One region of the Mesorhizobium sp. WSM4850 genome, then DNA from elsewhere that is predicted to be linked to it. Evidence: predicted binding sites of a transcription regulator. Region 1 holds the regulator's gene; each other region holds the start of a gene.
What was found. The regulator HrcA, encoded in region 1, represses chaperone genes, less so after heat shock. The targets are predictions, from matches to a motif close to GTTAGCACTCNCNNNNNGNGAGTGCTAAC.
Positions count from the first base shown of each region.

Region 1 (4,154 bases):
GGCCGGCAGGCCAGAGGGGGGCGGACAAGCTCGGCATTTTCAGGACTACGCTACAGCCATCTGCTGCAGGCTGACCAGTCGCGCAATGCCTTTCTTGGCCAATTCCATCAGCGCCGCAAATTGCTCTTCCGAGAAAGGCTCGCCCTCGGCCGTGCCTTGTATCTCGACGATGCCGCCCTTGCCGGTCATGACGAAATTGGCGTCAGTGCCGGCCGATGAATCCTCGAGATAGTCGAGGTCGATGACCGGCTGGCCGTCGTGGATGCCGCAGGAGATAGCCGCGACATGGTCCTTCAGCACCTTGGCGACGCTGGCCATCTGCCGGGCTTCCATCCAGCGGAGGCAGTCGTAAAGCGCCACCCAGCCGCCGGTGATCGAGGCGGTGCGCGTGCCGCCATCGGCCTGGATCACGTCGCAGTCGACGGTGATCTGCTGCTCACCCAGCGCCTGCAGATCGACCACTGCGCGCAGCGAACGGCCGATCAGCCTCTGGATTTCCAGCGTGCGGCCGCCTTGCTTGCCAGCCGAAGCCTCGCGGCGCATGCGCTCGCCGGTCGAGCGCGGCAGCATGCCGTATTCCGCCGTCACCCAGCCCTTGCCGGAATTGCGCATCCAGCCCGGCACCTTTTCCTCGAGGCTGGCGGTGCACAGCACGTGGGTGTCGCCGAACTTCACCAGGCACGAGCCTTCCGCGTGCTTGGAGACGCCGCGCTCAAAGGAGATGGCGCGCATTTCGTCGAATTGGCGTTTGGAAGGGCGCATTCAGGCTTCTTTCTTGTCGTTTTAGGAGTCGTGGCCGGCTTGTAGCCGCACGCGACGAGAGGCGCAAAGGAAAATGGACCAGTTGCGCGGGCGCGGCCGATGTCTATATCCTTGGGCCGGAGGTATTTGGCTCGAATGACCAAGGCAGTCGATCCCGGTTCCCAGTCGGCGGCAGCGCTCCAATCCCCCGCGCTTCAATCGCCCGCCCTTCAATCGCTCGACATGCGCTCGCGCGACATCTTTCGGCGCATTGTCGATTCCTATCTGAAGGACGGCGAGCCGGTCGGATCGCGCAGCCTGTCGCGTATCCTGCCGTCTTCGCTGTCGCCGGCCACCATCCGCAATGTGATGAGCGATCTCGAGCATCTCGGCCTGATCTACGCACCGCATATCTCGGCCGGCCGATTGCCGACCCAGGCCGGCCTGCGCTTCTTCGTCGATGCCTTCATGGAGCTTGGCGATCTCTCCGACGAGGAGCGCCGCACCATCGAGGCGCAGGTACGCGCCTCCGGCTCTGGTGCGACGCTGGAGCACATGCTCACCGAGGCGAGCCAGATGCTGTCCGGCATGTCGCGCGGCGCCGGCCTCGTGCTTGCCGCCAAGAACGAGGTGGCGCTCAAGCATATCGAATTCATCCAGCTCGAGCCGAACAAGGCGCTGGCCGTGCTGGTGTCGCAGAACGGCGACGTCGAAAACCGCGTGGTCGACCTGCCCGCCGGCATCACCGTCTCGCAACTGCACGAAGCCTCGAATTTCCTCAACGCCCATATCCGCGGTCGCACGCTGGCCGAGGCGCGGGTCGAGATCGCCCGCATCAAGGAAGAAACCAGGGCCGCCCTCGACACGCTGTCGCAGGATTTGGTCGAGAAGGGCCTTGCTGTCTGGGCAGGCGCCGAGAGCGGCTTGCCGGCGCGTCTCATCGTGCGCGGTCGCGCCAATCTGCTGGAAAATGTCACCGCCCAGGCCGACATCGAGCTGCTGCGGCATTTGTTCGAGGATCTGGAGACGCAGGACGGGCTGATCCAGCTTCTCGACCTCGCCGAGGAAGGCTCCGGCGTGCGCATCTTCATCGGCTCGGAGAACAAGCTGTTTTCGCTGTCGGGCTCGTCGCTGGTCGTGGCGCCCTATCGCGACAAGGACGCCCGCGTCATCGGCGCGCTCGGCGTCATCGGCCCGACCCGGCTGAACTACGCACGCATCGTGCCGATGGTCGACTATACCGCGCAGCTTATTTCCCGCATGCTGCGATAATGCAAGTCGCCCAAAAAACCGAAGCGCGTCGCACGGATCCTTCCAACGCGACACGCTTAAGGGAACCTCAAGGAGAAAAAAATGGCGCTGGAATCATTCAAGGCTCAGATCAGCCTGTTGCTCGAGCAGATGATCAACCAGCCCGAGGATCAGCATGAAGTGCAGGAGCAGTTGCGCGAAAAGCTGGGGGAGATGCGCGCCATGGGCCTGCCGCTGCCGGCCGATCTCGTCGCGCTGGAAAAGCGCCTCGACGACGATTTCTACGCCGCCGGGAACTGAGCCCGAAAGGTGCAAGGACGGCTAGCCGACCGGCGAGCATGAGGATCTCGTGAGCGGCTTCGTCGTCTCCGGCGACGCGGTCTGGGGCCGACCGGCAAGTGATGCGCTGCCCCGAGGGCGGCGGCGGTTGCATCTGGCCGTCACCTGCGGGCGAGGATGTATTCAGCATGCGACCACGTCGGATATTTTCAAACGGCAGACTAGCTTGCGCGGCCGAAGGCTTTATCCTGCCTGGTCGAGACTTAGTTGCCTGACTCACTTGATTGCCTGACCCTTGCCCATCTGACCTCTTGGGAGCGAAACCAATGAACAAGCCCGCCACCACCGTGCCTGTGCCCGGCCGCGGCCGCATCTACAATTCGATCACCGAGACGATCGGCGACACGCCGCTGGTGCGGCTCGACAAGTTCGCCGGGGAAAAGGGCGTCGTCGCCAATCTGCTGGCCAAGCTCGAATTCTTCAACCCGATCGGCTCGGTCAAGGATCGCATCGGCGTCTCGATGATCGAGGCGCTGGAGGCATCGGGCAGGATTGCGCCCGGCAGGACCACGCTGATCGAGCCAACCTCGGGCAACACCGGCATCGCGCTCGCCTTCGCCGCCGCCGCCAAGGGCTACAAGCTGATCCTGACCATGCCGGAAACCATGTCGGTCGAACGCCGCAAGATGCTGGCGCTGCTCGGCGCCGAACTGGTGCTGACCGAAGGGCCGAAAGGCATGAAAGGCGCCATCGCCAAGGCCGACGAACTGGCCGCGACGCTGCCCGACGCCATCATTCCGCAGCAGTTCGAGAATCCCGCCAATCCGGAAATTCACCGCCGCACCACTGCCGAGGAAATCTGGAACGACACTCATGGCGAAGTCGACATCTTCGTCGCCGGCATCGGCACCGGCGGCACCATCACCGGCGTCGGCCAGGTGCTGAAGCAGCGCAAGCCCTCCGTGCATGTCGTCGCCGTCGAGCCGGAAGCCTCGCCGGTGCTGTCGGGCGGCCAGCCCGGCCCGCACAAGATCCAGGGCATCGGCGCCGGCTTCGCGCCGAAGATCCTCGACACGACCATTTATGACGAGATCGTCAAGGTCTCCAACGAGGATTCGGTCGCCAATGCGCGGCTCGTCGCCCGCCTCGAAGGCGTGCCGGTCGGCATCTCGTCGGGCGCTGCCCTGCAGGCGGCGATCGTCGTCGGCTCGCGGCCGGAGAACGAGGGCAAGAACCTGGTGGTCGTTATTCCGTCCTTCGCCGAACGCTATCTGTCGACGATCCTGTTCGAAGGGCTGGGGGCTTAGGCATATTTGTGCCGGCCTGCGGTTGCGGTTTCCTGCGCTTCCGTAGCGCCCGCCAATTGTCGAAGCCGGCGCCGCCCCTCACCTGCCTGCCGGCATTCGCACCCCGTAAACGGGGCGAGGGGGCGCTCTCATTGACGGGTTCGCCAATCGCCAGCGTTGCAGAAAAAAGTGCCGACACCGCGACCAGCCTATTTCTCCCCGTTTACGGGGAGAAATGCCCTGCCCGTCCTCCGCAGCTGCTGCGGAGGACGGGCAGGGCAATGAGGGGCGGCACCAGCGGTCGGCCTTAGATCCCAAACATCGGATCATGTCTGACCCCGGCCTTTCCCTGACCTCATTCTTCGGCTGCGAGCCCAGCCCGTCGTGCCTGCAGGAACCGGCGCACGGCCGGGTCGCGTTCGAGGCCGATCGCCCTGTTATAGGCCTCGGTAGCCTCCCGAGTTTTGCCGAGCCTGGCCAGAAGGCCCGCGCGGGCGGCCCAATAAGGCTGATAATCATGCAGCCGTTTGTCGTCGCCAAGCTCATCAAGTGCACTCAATCCCGCCGCGGCGCCGTCGGCCTCGGCAAGGGTCACCG
Region 1 covers NZ_JBVVPV010000002.1:67,623-71,776, forward strand. Annotated here, with positions in the region: gene rph (ribonuclease PH) at 46-762, opposite strand; gene hrcA (heat-inducible transcriptional repressor HrcA) at 898-2,013, shown strand; gene AC0L2Z_RS03305 (hypothetical protein) at 2,095-2,292, shown strand; gene cysK (cysteine synthase A) at 2,598-3,578, shown strand; gene AC0L2Z_RS03315 (RNA polymerase sigma factor) at 3,913-4,154, opposite strand, start outside.

Region 2 (4,154 bases), on a different contig from region 1:
ATGAGGCGCTGGTCAACGAGGGCCGCCCGCTGCCGTCGGCAAGGGTGGCGACGCTGATCGGGCTTCTCGAACCGCCGGACGACGACATATAGCGCCGGGTTTCGGCAAGCAGACTGGGAGACGGGGGAGGTCTTGAAGCGTGCAGCCATACGAACCATCTCGTCAGTCGGGCGCCGATCGGGCCGCCTTCCTGGTTATTCTCAAAAAGAAAAAAGGAGGAAGTGATGAACGACGTCCCATTCTCCGAGCCGATCACGCTCAAGCTCCAATCCGTCGGAGAGCGCAAGGTCGCCAGCAGCTGGGAAGCCATCGAATGCATGCAGCGATGGCCGGACCGGGCGCGCGGCCGGAGCTGGCGCGCAGCCTATCGCGCCTGCCGCGACGCGCTCGACGGCTGGCGCACCGCCCGCGAGGCGCGAACCGCCTTCGTCAAGGCGGCGCGCACCGCCGGACTGCTGGTCACGGGACGTAAATCCACCTGAACGCCAATCCACCTGAACGCCAATGAACCTGAAGCCGGGGAACCTGAAGCCGGGGCGGACGCGCTGTGCTGCAGAGGCGGCGCCATTCATTAAAAGCGCCGCCTTTTTTCTATTTCACTGCAGCGTAATGACGCCGTCCACCGCCCGCCATTCGGAGGGCTGAATCAGACGGTGATGGGCGACGCGCACAGAATGCAGCGGGCCCTCGATCTCACGTTCCCAAAATTCAAGGAAATGCTTCAGCGTCGGGAAATCCGGGGCGATGTCGTATTGCTGCCAGATGAAGAGCTGGAGCAGGTCCCGATAGTCGGGAAGACGATAATGGATCTCTGCCGTCGTCAGGCCAAAACCCTGCATCTGGAGCCGGAACTCGTTGCTGACCTGGAACTCATTACCGACCATGCCCGTCTCCTTTCCGAACGATCAGGCGTCCATCCTCCGCGGGGGAAAACGCTTCCACTTCCTCATCGGTTCCGGCCGCCGGCAGACGGTGCCGGGATCGACGATGATGTCGGAAGGTTGCGCCCCGATTTCAAGCCGCATCCGTCGTTTCAAATCCTGGAATAGCGCCATTATTACAGTGTGTTATTACGGTGCGTTGGCACTCGACAACGGCGAGTGCTAAAATTTTTTCGGCGTCCTCTTGAAAGGCTGGATAGGCAGACTAATTCGATAGGCGCGTGATGCCTGAGCAGGGGTCGCGCACCGTCGCACCGACCCATTGGTCGGCTGCGAAGGGAGGTCCAAGAAAATCTGTTTGTCCTATGAGGAGAACGACATGGCGTTCCGTCCATTGCATGACCGTATCCTGGTCCGCCGCATCGAGGTCGACGAGAAGACCGCGGGCGGCATCATCATTCCTGACACAGCCAAGGAGAAGCCGCAGGAAGGCGAGGTCATCGCCGCCGGCCCCGGCGCGCGCGACGATAGCGGACAGCTGCAGCCGCTGGACGTCAAGGTCGGCGACCGCATCCTGTTCGGCAAATGGTCGGGCACCGAGATCAAGCTCAATGGCGAGGACCTGCTCATCATGAAGGAAAGCGATGTGCTGGGCGTGATTGAAATGACCGACCAGATAAAAAAGAAGGCCGCCTGAGCGGGGCCTGAACAAGCCATCAGTCAACGTAAGCTGCCTATTTGAAGGAGTTATCCAATGGCTGCCAAGGATGTGAAATTCCATACCGAAGCCCGCGAGAAGATGTTGCGCGGTGTCAACATCCTCGCCGACGCGGTGAAGGTGACGCTCGGTCCCAAGGGCCGCAATGTCATCCTCGACAAGTCATTCGGCGCCCCGCGCATCACCAAGGACGGCGTTACCGTCGCCAAGGAAATCGAGCTTGAGGACAAGTTCGAGAACATGGGTGCGCAGATGGTGCGTGAGGTCGCCTCGAAGACCAGCGACGTCGCCGGCGACGGCACGACGACCGCTACCGTTCTGGCGCAGTCGATCGTCCAGGAAGGCGCCAAGGCGGTTGCCGCCGGCATGAACCCGATGGACCTGAAGCGCGGCATCGACAAGGCGGTCGACGCCATCGTCGCCGAACTCAAGGCCAATGCCCGCAAGGTGACAAGGAACGACGAGATCGCCCAGGTCGGCGCCATCTCGGCCAATGGCGATGTGGAGATCGGCCGCTTCCTCGCCGAAGCGATGGAAAAGGTCGGCAATGAGGGCGTCATCACGGTCGAGGAGGCCAAGACCGCCGAGACTGAACTCGAAGTGGTTGAGGGCATGCAATTCGATCGCGGCTATCTCAGCCCTTATTTCATCACCAACCAGGACAAGATGCGCGTCGAGCTCGAAGAGCCCTATGTGCTGATCCACGAGAAGAAGCTGTCCAACCTGCAGGCCATGCTGCCGGTGCTCGAAGCCGCAGTGCAATCGAGCAAGCCGCTGCTGATCATCGCCGAGGATGTCGAAGGCGAGGCGCTGGCGACGCTGGTCGTCAACAAGCTGCGCGGCGGCCTGAAGGTTGCCGCCGTCAAGGCGCCGGGTTTTGGTGACCGCCGCAAGGCGATGCTGGAAGACATTGCCATCCTGACCGGCGGCACGGCCATCAGCGAGGATCTCGGCATCAAGCTCGAAAACGTCACGCTGGAGATGCTCGGCCGCGCCAAGAAGGTGCTGATCGAGAAGGAGAACACCACGATCGTCGATGGTGCCGGCCGCAAGGACGAGATCCAGGCACGCATCAGCCAGATCAAGGCGCAGATCGAGGAGACCACCTCCGACTATGACCGCGAGAAGCTGCAGGAGCGGCTGGCCAAGCTCGCCGGCGGCGTCGCCGTCATCCGCGTCGGCGGCTCGACCGAGGTCGAGGTCAAGGAGCGCAAGGACCGCGTCGACGACGCCATGCACGCCACCCGCGCTGCGGTCGAGGAAGGCATACTGCCTGGCGGCGGCGTGGCGCTGCTCAGGGCAGCGAAGGCGCTCGACAATGTCGCCGTCGACAACCCCGACCAGAGGACCGGCGTCGAGATCGTGCGTCGGGCCATCGAGCAGCCGGTGCGCCAGATCGCCGAGAACGCCGGTGCGGAAGGCTCGATCATCGTCGGCAAGCTGCGCGAGAAGACCGAATTCGGCTATGGCTGGAACGCCCAGACCAATGAGTTCGGTGATCTCTACGCGCAGGGCGTGATCGACCCGGCCAAGGTGGTGCGCGCCGCTCTGCAGGACGCCGCGTCGGTGGCCGGCCTGCTGGTAACCACCGAGGCGATGGTGGCCGAGAAGCCGAAGAAGGAAGCTGCCGCACCGGCAATGCCCGGCGGTGGCGGCATGGACTACTAAGGTCAGGCCTCCAAAGCGAGGCTTCTGAACGGCAGATGGACCGTGTCCGCCAAAGCGGGCACGGTCTTGCCGGTCCGGGATTAATGCGGAGCAGGTGTTGCGATGGATGTGATGGACAGTTTTGGAAAGATCGCGGCGCCGACCCGCCCGAAGAACGATTTCAACTATGAAACCGATTGCAGGGCGGCGCTGGCGCCCCTGGTCGACGGCTTGCTGGGCATGGCCGAGCAGGCCGGCTGGGATCGCCGCAAGGCGGCCTATACGCTGATGTTCCTGTCGGCCCAACGCGTCGGGGCCGGCCAGGAGGAGCGTAAATGATGGTCGCGCGGGCGCGCATGCCTGCGCCTGTTGGAGACAGTTGAACCGGAAAGGAGAGTGTCATGGACCGTTCTTCTTTTGAAAAGCCGGTCACCATCCTTACCGGCCTCGGCACGCCGACCAGGATAGAAAGCGCGGCTGAGGCCTATGCGCTGCTTGCTGACTGGCCGCGGGCGAGCCGGACGGCCGCGCATGACATCGCCGCCAACGCCTGCCGGGCGGCGATGGACGGAGAGATCGACGCCGAGACGGCGCGGGCGACCTTCGTGGCGTTCGCCCGCCGCAACGATCTTCTCGCGCCGCTGACGAGTTCTACCGTTGCCGGCGGGACAGTCATCGATTGGGCAACGCGTTCGCAGCGTCTCAACGCACCGGCATGAACGCGGCTTTTCCCCAAGTTGGAGAATGGCGAAAGCCGCAGCAACATCCAATCTCCCCCTCAAGGGGGGAGATTGGCAGCTTCGCCGGTAGCGCTTATTCTGAGATTGGCGAAAGCCGAAGCGACATCCAATCTCCCCCTTGAGGGCATATGCGCTAAGATAGTTTTGGCATGGACTGAAATTTGCGCT
Region 2 covers NZ_JBVVPV010000053.1:16-4,169, reverse strand. Annotated here, with positions in the region: gene AC0L2Z_RS30660 (hypothetical protein) at 1-92, shown strand, start outside; gene AC0L2Z_RS30655 (DUF982 domain-containing protein) at 225-482, shown strand; gene AC0L2Z_RS30650 (usg protein) at 597-884, opposite strand; gene AC0L2Z_RS30645 (co-chaperone GroES) at 1,261-1,578, shown strand; gene groL (chaperonin GroEL) at 1,636-3,267, shown strand; gene AC0L2Z_RS30635 (hypothetical protein) at 3,379-3,585, shown strand; gene AC0L2Z_RS30630 (DUF982 domain-containing protein) at 3,648-3,965, shown strand.
Region 2: AC0L2Z_RS30645 (co-chaperone GroES) is a predicted target of HrcA. The motif match lies at 1,080-1,108, and genes of this name have one in related genera.

Region 3 (4,154 bases), on a different contig from region 1:
GGCCACGGACAGTTCCTTCCTGGTTGATGTTGGGATCGGTCGCCTGGCCTTGCTGGGGCCAGGCCTTGCAGGGCCTATTTACGGGAGGGGTGGTCAGTAGCCGCCCATGCCGGCCGAAGGCGCAGCGTCTTTTGCCGGAATGTCGGTGATCATGGCTTCCGCGGTGATCAGCAGCGCCGCGATCGACCCGGCATCCTGCAACGCGGTCCGCACCACCTTTGCGGGATCGACGATGCCAGCCTTGATCATGTCGACATAGGTCTCGTTCTGGGCGTCGAAGCCCTGATTGTGATCCTTGCTGTCCGTGAGCCTGCCGACAACGATCGAACCTTCGACGCCGGAGTTCTCGGCGATCTGGCGGATCGGCGCTTCGAGCGCTCTCGACACGATCGAAATGCCCGCCGTCACATCGGCATTGGCTCCGGTCAGCCCGTTCAGCACGGCCTTGGCGCGCAGCAGCGCGACACCGCCGCCGGGAACGATGCCTTCTTCCACTGCCGCGCGCGTGGCGTTCAGCGCATCGTCGATGCGGTCCTTCTTTTCCTTGACCTCGGACTCGGTCGCGCCGCCGACGCGAATGACCGCGACGCCGCCGGCGAGCTTAGCCAGCCGCTCCTGCAGCTTCTCCTTGTCGTAGTCGGAAGTGGTTTCCTCGATCTGCCCCTTGATCTGCTGGACACGCGCCTGGATCGTGGCCTTCTCGCCGGCGCCGTCGATGATCGTCGTGGTGTCCTTCTCGATCAGCACGCGCTTGGCGCGGCCTAGCATGTCGATGGTGATGTTTTCGAGCTTGATGCCGAGGTCCTCCGAAATCATCTGGCCGGCGGTGAGCACCGCGATGTCTTCCAGCATCGACTTGCGGCGGTCACCGAAGCCCGGCGCCTTGACGGCCGCAACCTTGAGGCCGCCTCGCAATTTGTTGACGACCAGCGTCGCCAGCGCTTCGCCTTCGACGTCCTCGGAGATGATCAGCAGCGGCTTGCCGCTTTGCACCACGGCTTCGAGGATCGGCAGCATCGCCTGCAGATTGCCGAGCTTCTTTTCATGGATGAGGACGTAAGGGTCCTCCAGCTCGGCGCGCATCTTCTCGGCATTGGTGACGAAATAGGGCGAGAGATAGCCGCGGTCGAACTGCATGCCCTCGACGACGTCGAGTTCGGTGTCGGCGGTCTTGGCTTCCTCGACAGTGATGACGCCGTCATTGCCGACCTTGTCCATCGCCTTGGCGATCATGGCGCCAACGGTGGTGTCGCCATTGGCGGCAATGGTGCCGACCTGCGCGATTTCACCGGAAGATTTGACCTTCTTGGCGCGTGCCTGGATTTCCTTGACGACAGCGGTAACGGCAAGGTCGATGCCGCGCTTGAGGTCCATCGGGTTCATGCCGGCGGCAACGAATTTGGCGCCCTCGCGCAAGATGGAAGCGGCAAGCACCGTGGCGGTGGTGGTGCCGTCGCCGGCAAGGTCGTTGGTCTTCGACGCCACTTCGCGCACCATCTGCGCGCCCATGTTCTCGAACTTGTCGGAAAGCTCGATTTCCTTGGCTACCGCCACCCCGTCCTTGGTGATGCGCGGTGCGCCATAGGCCTTGTCAATGACGACGTTGCGGCCCTTGGGGCCGAGCGTCACCTTGACGGCGTTGTTGAGGATTTCGACACCACGCAGCATGCGGTCACGCGCATCGGTGGAGAATTTGATTTCCTTGGCAGACATCTTTTTTCCAGTTCGGTTGGTTGCGGCAGGGCGCTGTCAGCACCGCCTGAATCAAAAATTTGGAGCGTCCTTTGCGCGTCCAAGACGCGCGGCGCTCCAATCAGGCGGCCTTCTTGGCAGCCCCGGTCTTCTCGATGATGCCCATCTCGCTCTTGTCGATGATGCCCATCTCGCTCTTGTCGATGATGCCCATGATGTCGGCCTCCTTCATGATCAGAAGGTCCTCTCCGTCAATCCTGACTTCGGTGCCGGACCATTTGCCGAACAGGATGAGGTCGCCGGCCTTGACATCGAGCGCGATCAGCGCGCCGCTTTCGTCACGCGCGCCCGGCCCGACGGCGATCACTTCGCCTTCCTGCGGCTTTTCCTTGGCATTGTCGGGGATGATGATGCCGCCCTTGGATTTGGTGTCGCTTTCGGCGCGCCGAATGACGACGCGATCGTGGAGTGGCCGGAATTTCATGGAAACTTCTTTCTGGGGCCGGCTTAGGCGGCCGCTCCCTTCTATAGGCGCGTTGGCACTCGATAGATAGGAGTGCCAAAAAATATTCGTTGGCCGCCGTAAAACATTGAATAGTATTATTTTGCCTTTTCGCTTCAGAAATTTGCTCGATCAAAAATAGGTCAGAATTTGATTTTTCCACATCGAGTGACTATTTTAAGGGAGAAAATCATTTTCATCATTGCAGCCAAAAGGAGGTTTTGATCGATGGCGGAAGTTAGCCAGAACATCATGGAAAAAGCCGAAGCGCGCTTCATGGAGAAGCAGAAGAAAACCGCGGAACGCAATCAGGCAACGGCCGAATATGTTTCAGAGGCCAAGGCCAGGACCATCAAGACGGCAAGATTGCGGGCGTTGCGGCTGGCCAAGGAAGAGGCCGACCGCGCCGCGGAGGCCCTCAATCCCGTCGCCCCCAAGAAAAAGCGGGCGTCGCGGGCGATCAAGAAAGCAGACGTTGCATCAACGGAGGTCAAGTCATGAGCCTGACATTTCCCAATCGAAGCCGGAGCTACGACGAGGCGGGCAAACGCATCCGCTTCGTCGGCCATGACGGCATGTTCCAGATTTCCTTCTCCGTCGCCACGGATGCCATCTCGAAGGCAGAGTCAGGGACACCAACTGCAGAAGCCACCTATCTCGCCGCCTTCGATACGGCTTCCAACTCCATCCACGACGTCGCCAGGAATGCCTATGACCGGACCCGCAAGAGCATATATGTGCTGACGGCGGCCGATTTTCGTTAAATCCCGAACGTCATCGCGTTCAGGGCCAACGCGCCAGATCCGATCCAGGCGCACGAATGTGCCGAGTGAACCTAGCGGCAGGATCAGGGCTTGCTCTCCGCCTTTGCCCGTCGCTTGACATCTCGGCTGTTCAGCCGATCCGACCATCGCGTCTGCATCGCGCGTGTTCATGCCAACCAAGACCTGGTGCTCAAGCTCGACGGGCTGGCCGGTGAAGCCATCGAAGACGGTCCAGCTGTGCGGATGCTCCATGCGCAGTGCGTAGCGGTTTGCCATTCCGGCATCCGTTTCGTTTCCGCCCCCGATCGATGAATGCGATTGGTCAGGCCTGCGTGATGTAGAACACTGCCGCCACGACAAGGACCGTCCAAACGACGACGAACAGCTTCAAGGCTAGGCCTCCGTATGAAGACAGAACCTCCCGCATGCGGGACACAATGTTCTTAATGCTTTTCGACATGGTCGGCGCCGCCGCAACGACGACTGGCGTCTTGATCCCAAGCTTTCCGAAAACAGGCAGCAGCGATGGCTCGCGCACGAAAACAACCTCGAAGGTCTGGAGAAACAAACACTCCATAGCACCGTTTTTCAAACGCCTTGCATGTCAAATGAAAGGTGTGGGTAGCCACCTGAGATCCCCCTGATCTGGCGCAGCCACCTCAACGCGGCTACGCTGCAAGCACGAATCGTTGACGGCACAAAGGCCTGTTCAGCCGCGACGGGCGAGGGAGAATACAATGAACGCGCCGGCTGCCGCGTTGCAGAAGGCCTTGTTCCAGGCGCTGGACGCTGACGGTTCCCTGTCAGCGGCGCTGGGCGGCGCAAAACTATTCGACCATGCCCCGGAAAACATCCCGTTTCCCTATGTGACGTTCGGCCGGACCAGCGTCTATGATTGGGTAACAGGCAGGGAGAAAGACGCCGAGCAGCTTTTCACTCTGCATTTCTGGTCGAAATCCGAGGCCAGGAAAGAAATGCTCGACGTGATGGACATGGTCAGCGCCCGCCTCCAGGATGCGGCGCTGGCGCTCGACGAGCATCACAGCGTCAATCTCAGGCTCGAATTCACCGAGGTCCGTTACGACCAGGATCTTTCAGCCTGTCACGGGCTGCTGCGCTTTCTTGCCGTGACGGAAGAAAACGCCTGACGCGCTTTCAATAAGGCTGCAACACAGTCTAGACTGGCGCCTGGATTT
Region 3 covers NZ_JBVVPV010000031.1:56,164-60,317, forward strand. Annotated here, with positions in the region: gene AC0L2Z_RS24420 (hypothetical protein) at 1-6, opposite strand, end outside; gene groL (chaperonin GroEL) at 94-1,713, opposite strand; gene AC0L2Z_RS24430 (co-chaperone GroES) at 1,814-2,176, opposite strand; gene AC0L2Z_RS24435 (hypothetical protein) at 2,423-2,695, shown strand; gene AC0L2Z_RS24440 (DUF1488 family protein) at 2,692-2,958, shown strand; gene AC0L2Z_RS24445 (hypothetical protein) at 3,049-3,270, shown strand; gene AC0L2Z_RS24450 (hypothetical protein) at 3,281-3,550, opposite strand; gene AC0L2Z_RS24455 (DUF3168 domain-containing protein) at 3,696-4,106, shown strand.
Region 3: AC0L2Z_RS24430 (co-chaperone GroES) is a predicted target of HrcA. The motif match lies at 2,228-2,256, and genes of this name have one in related genera.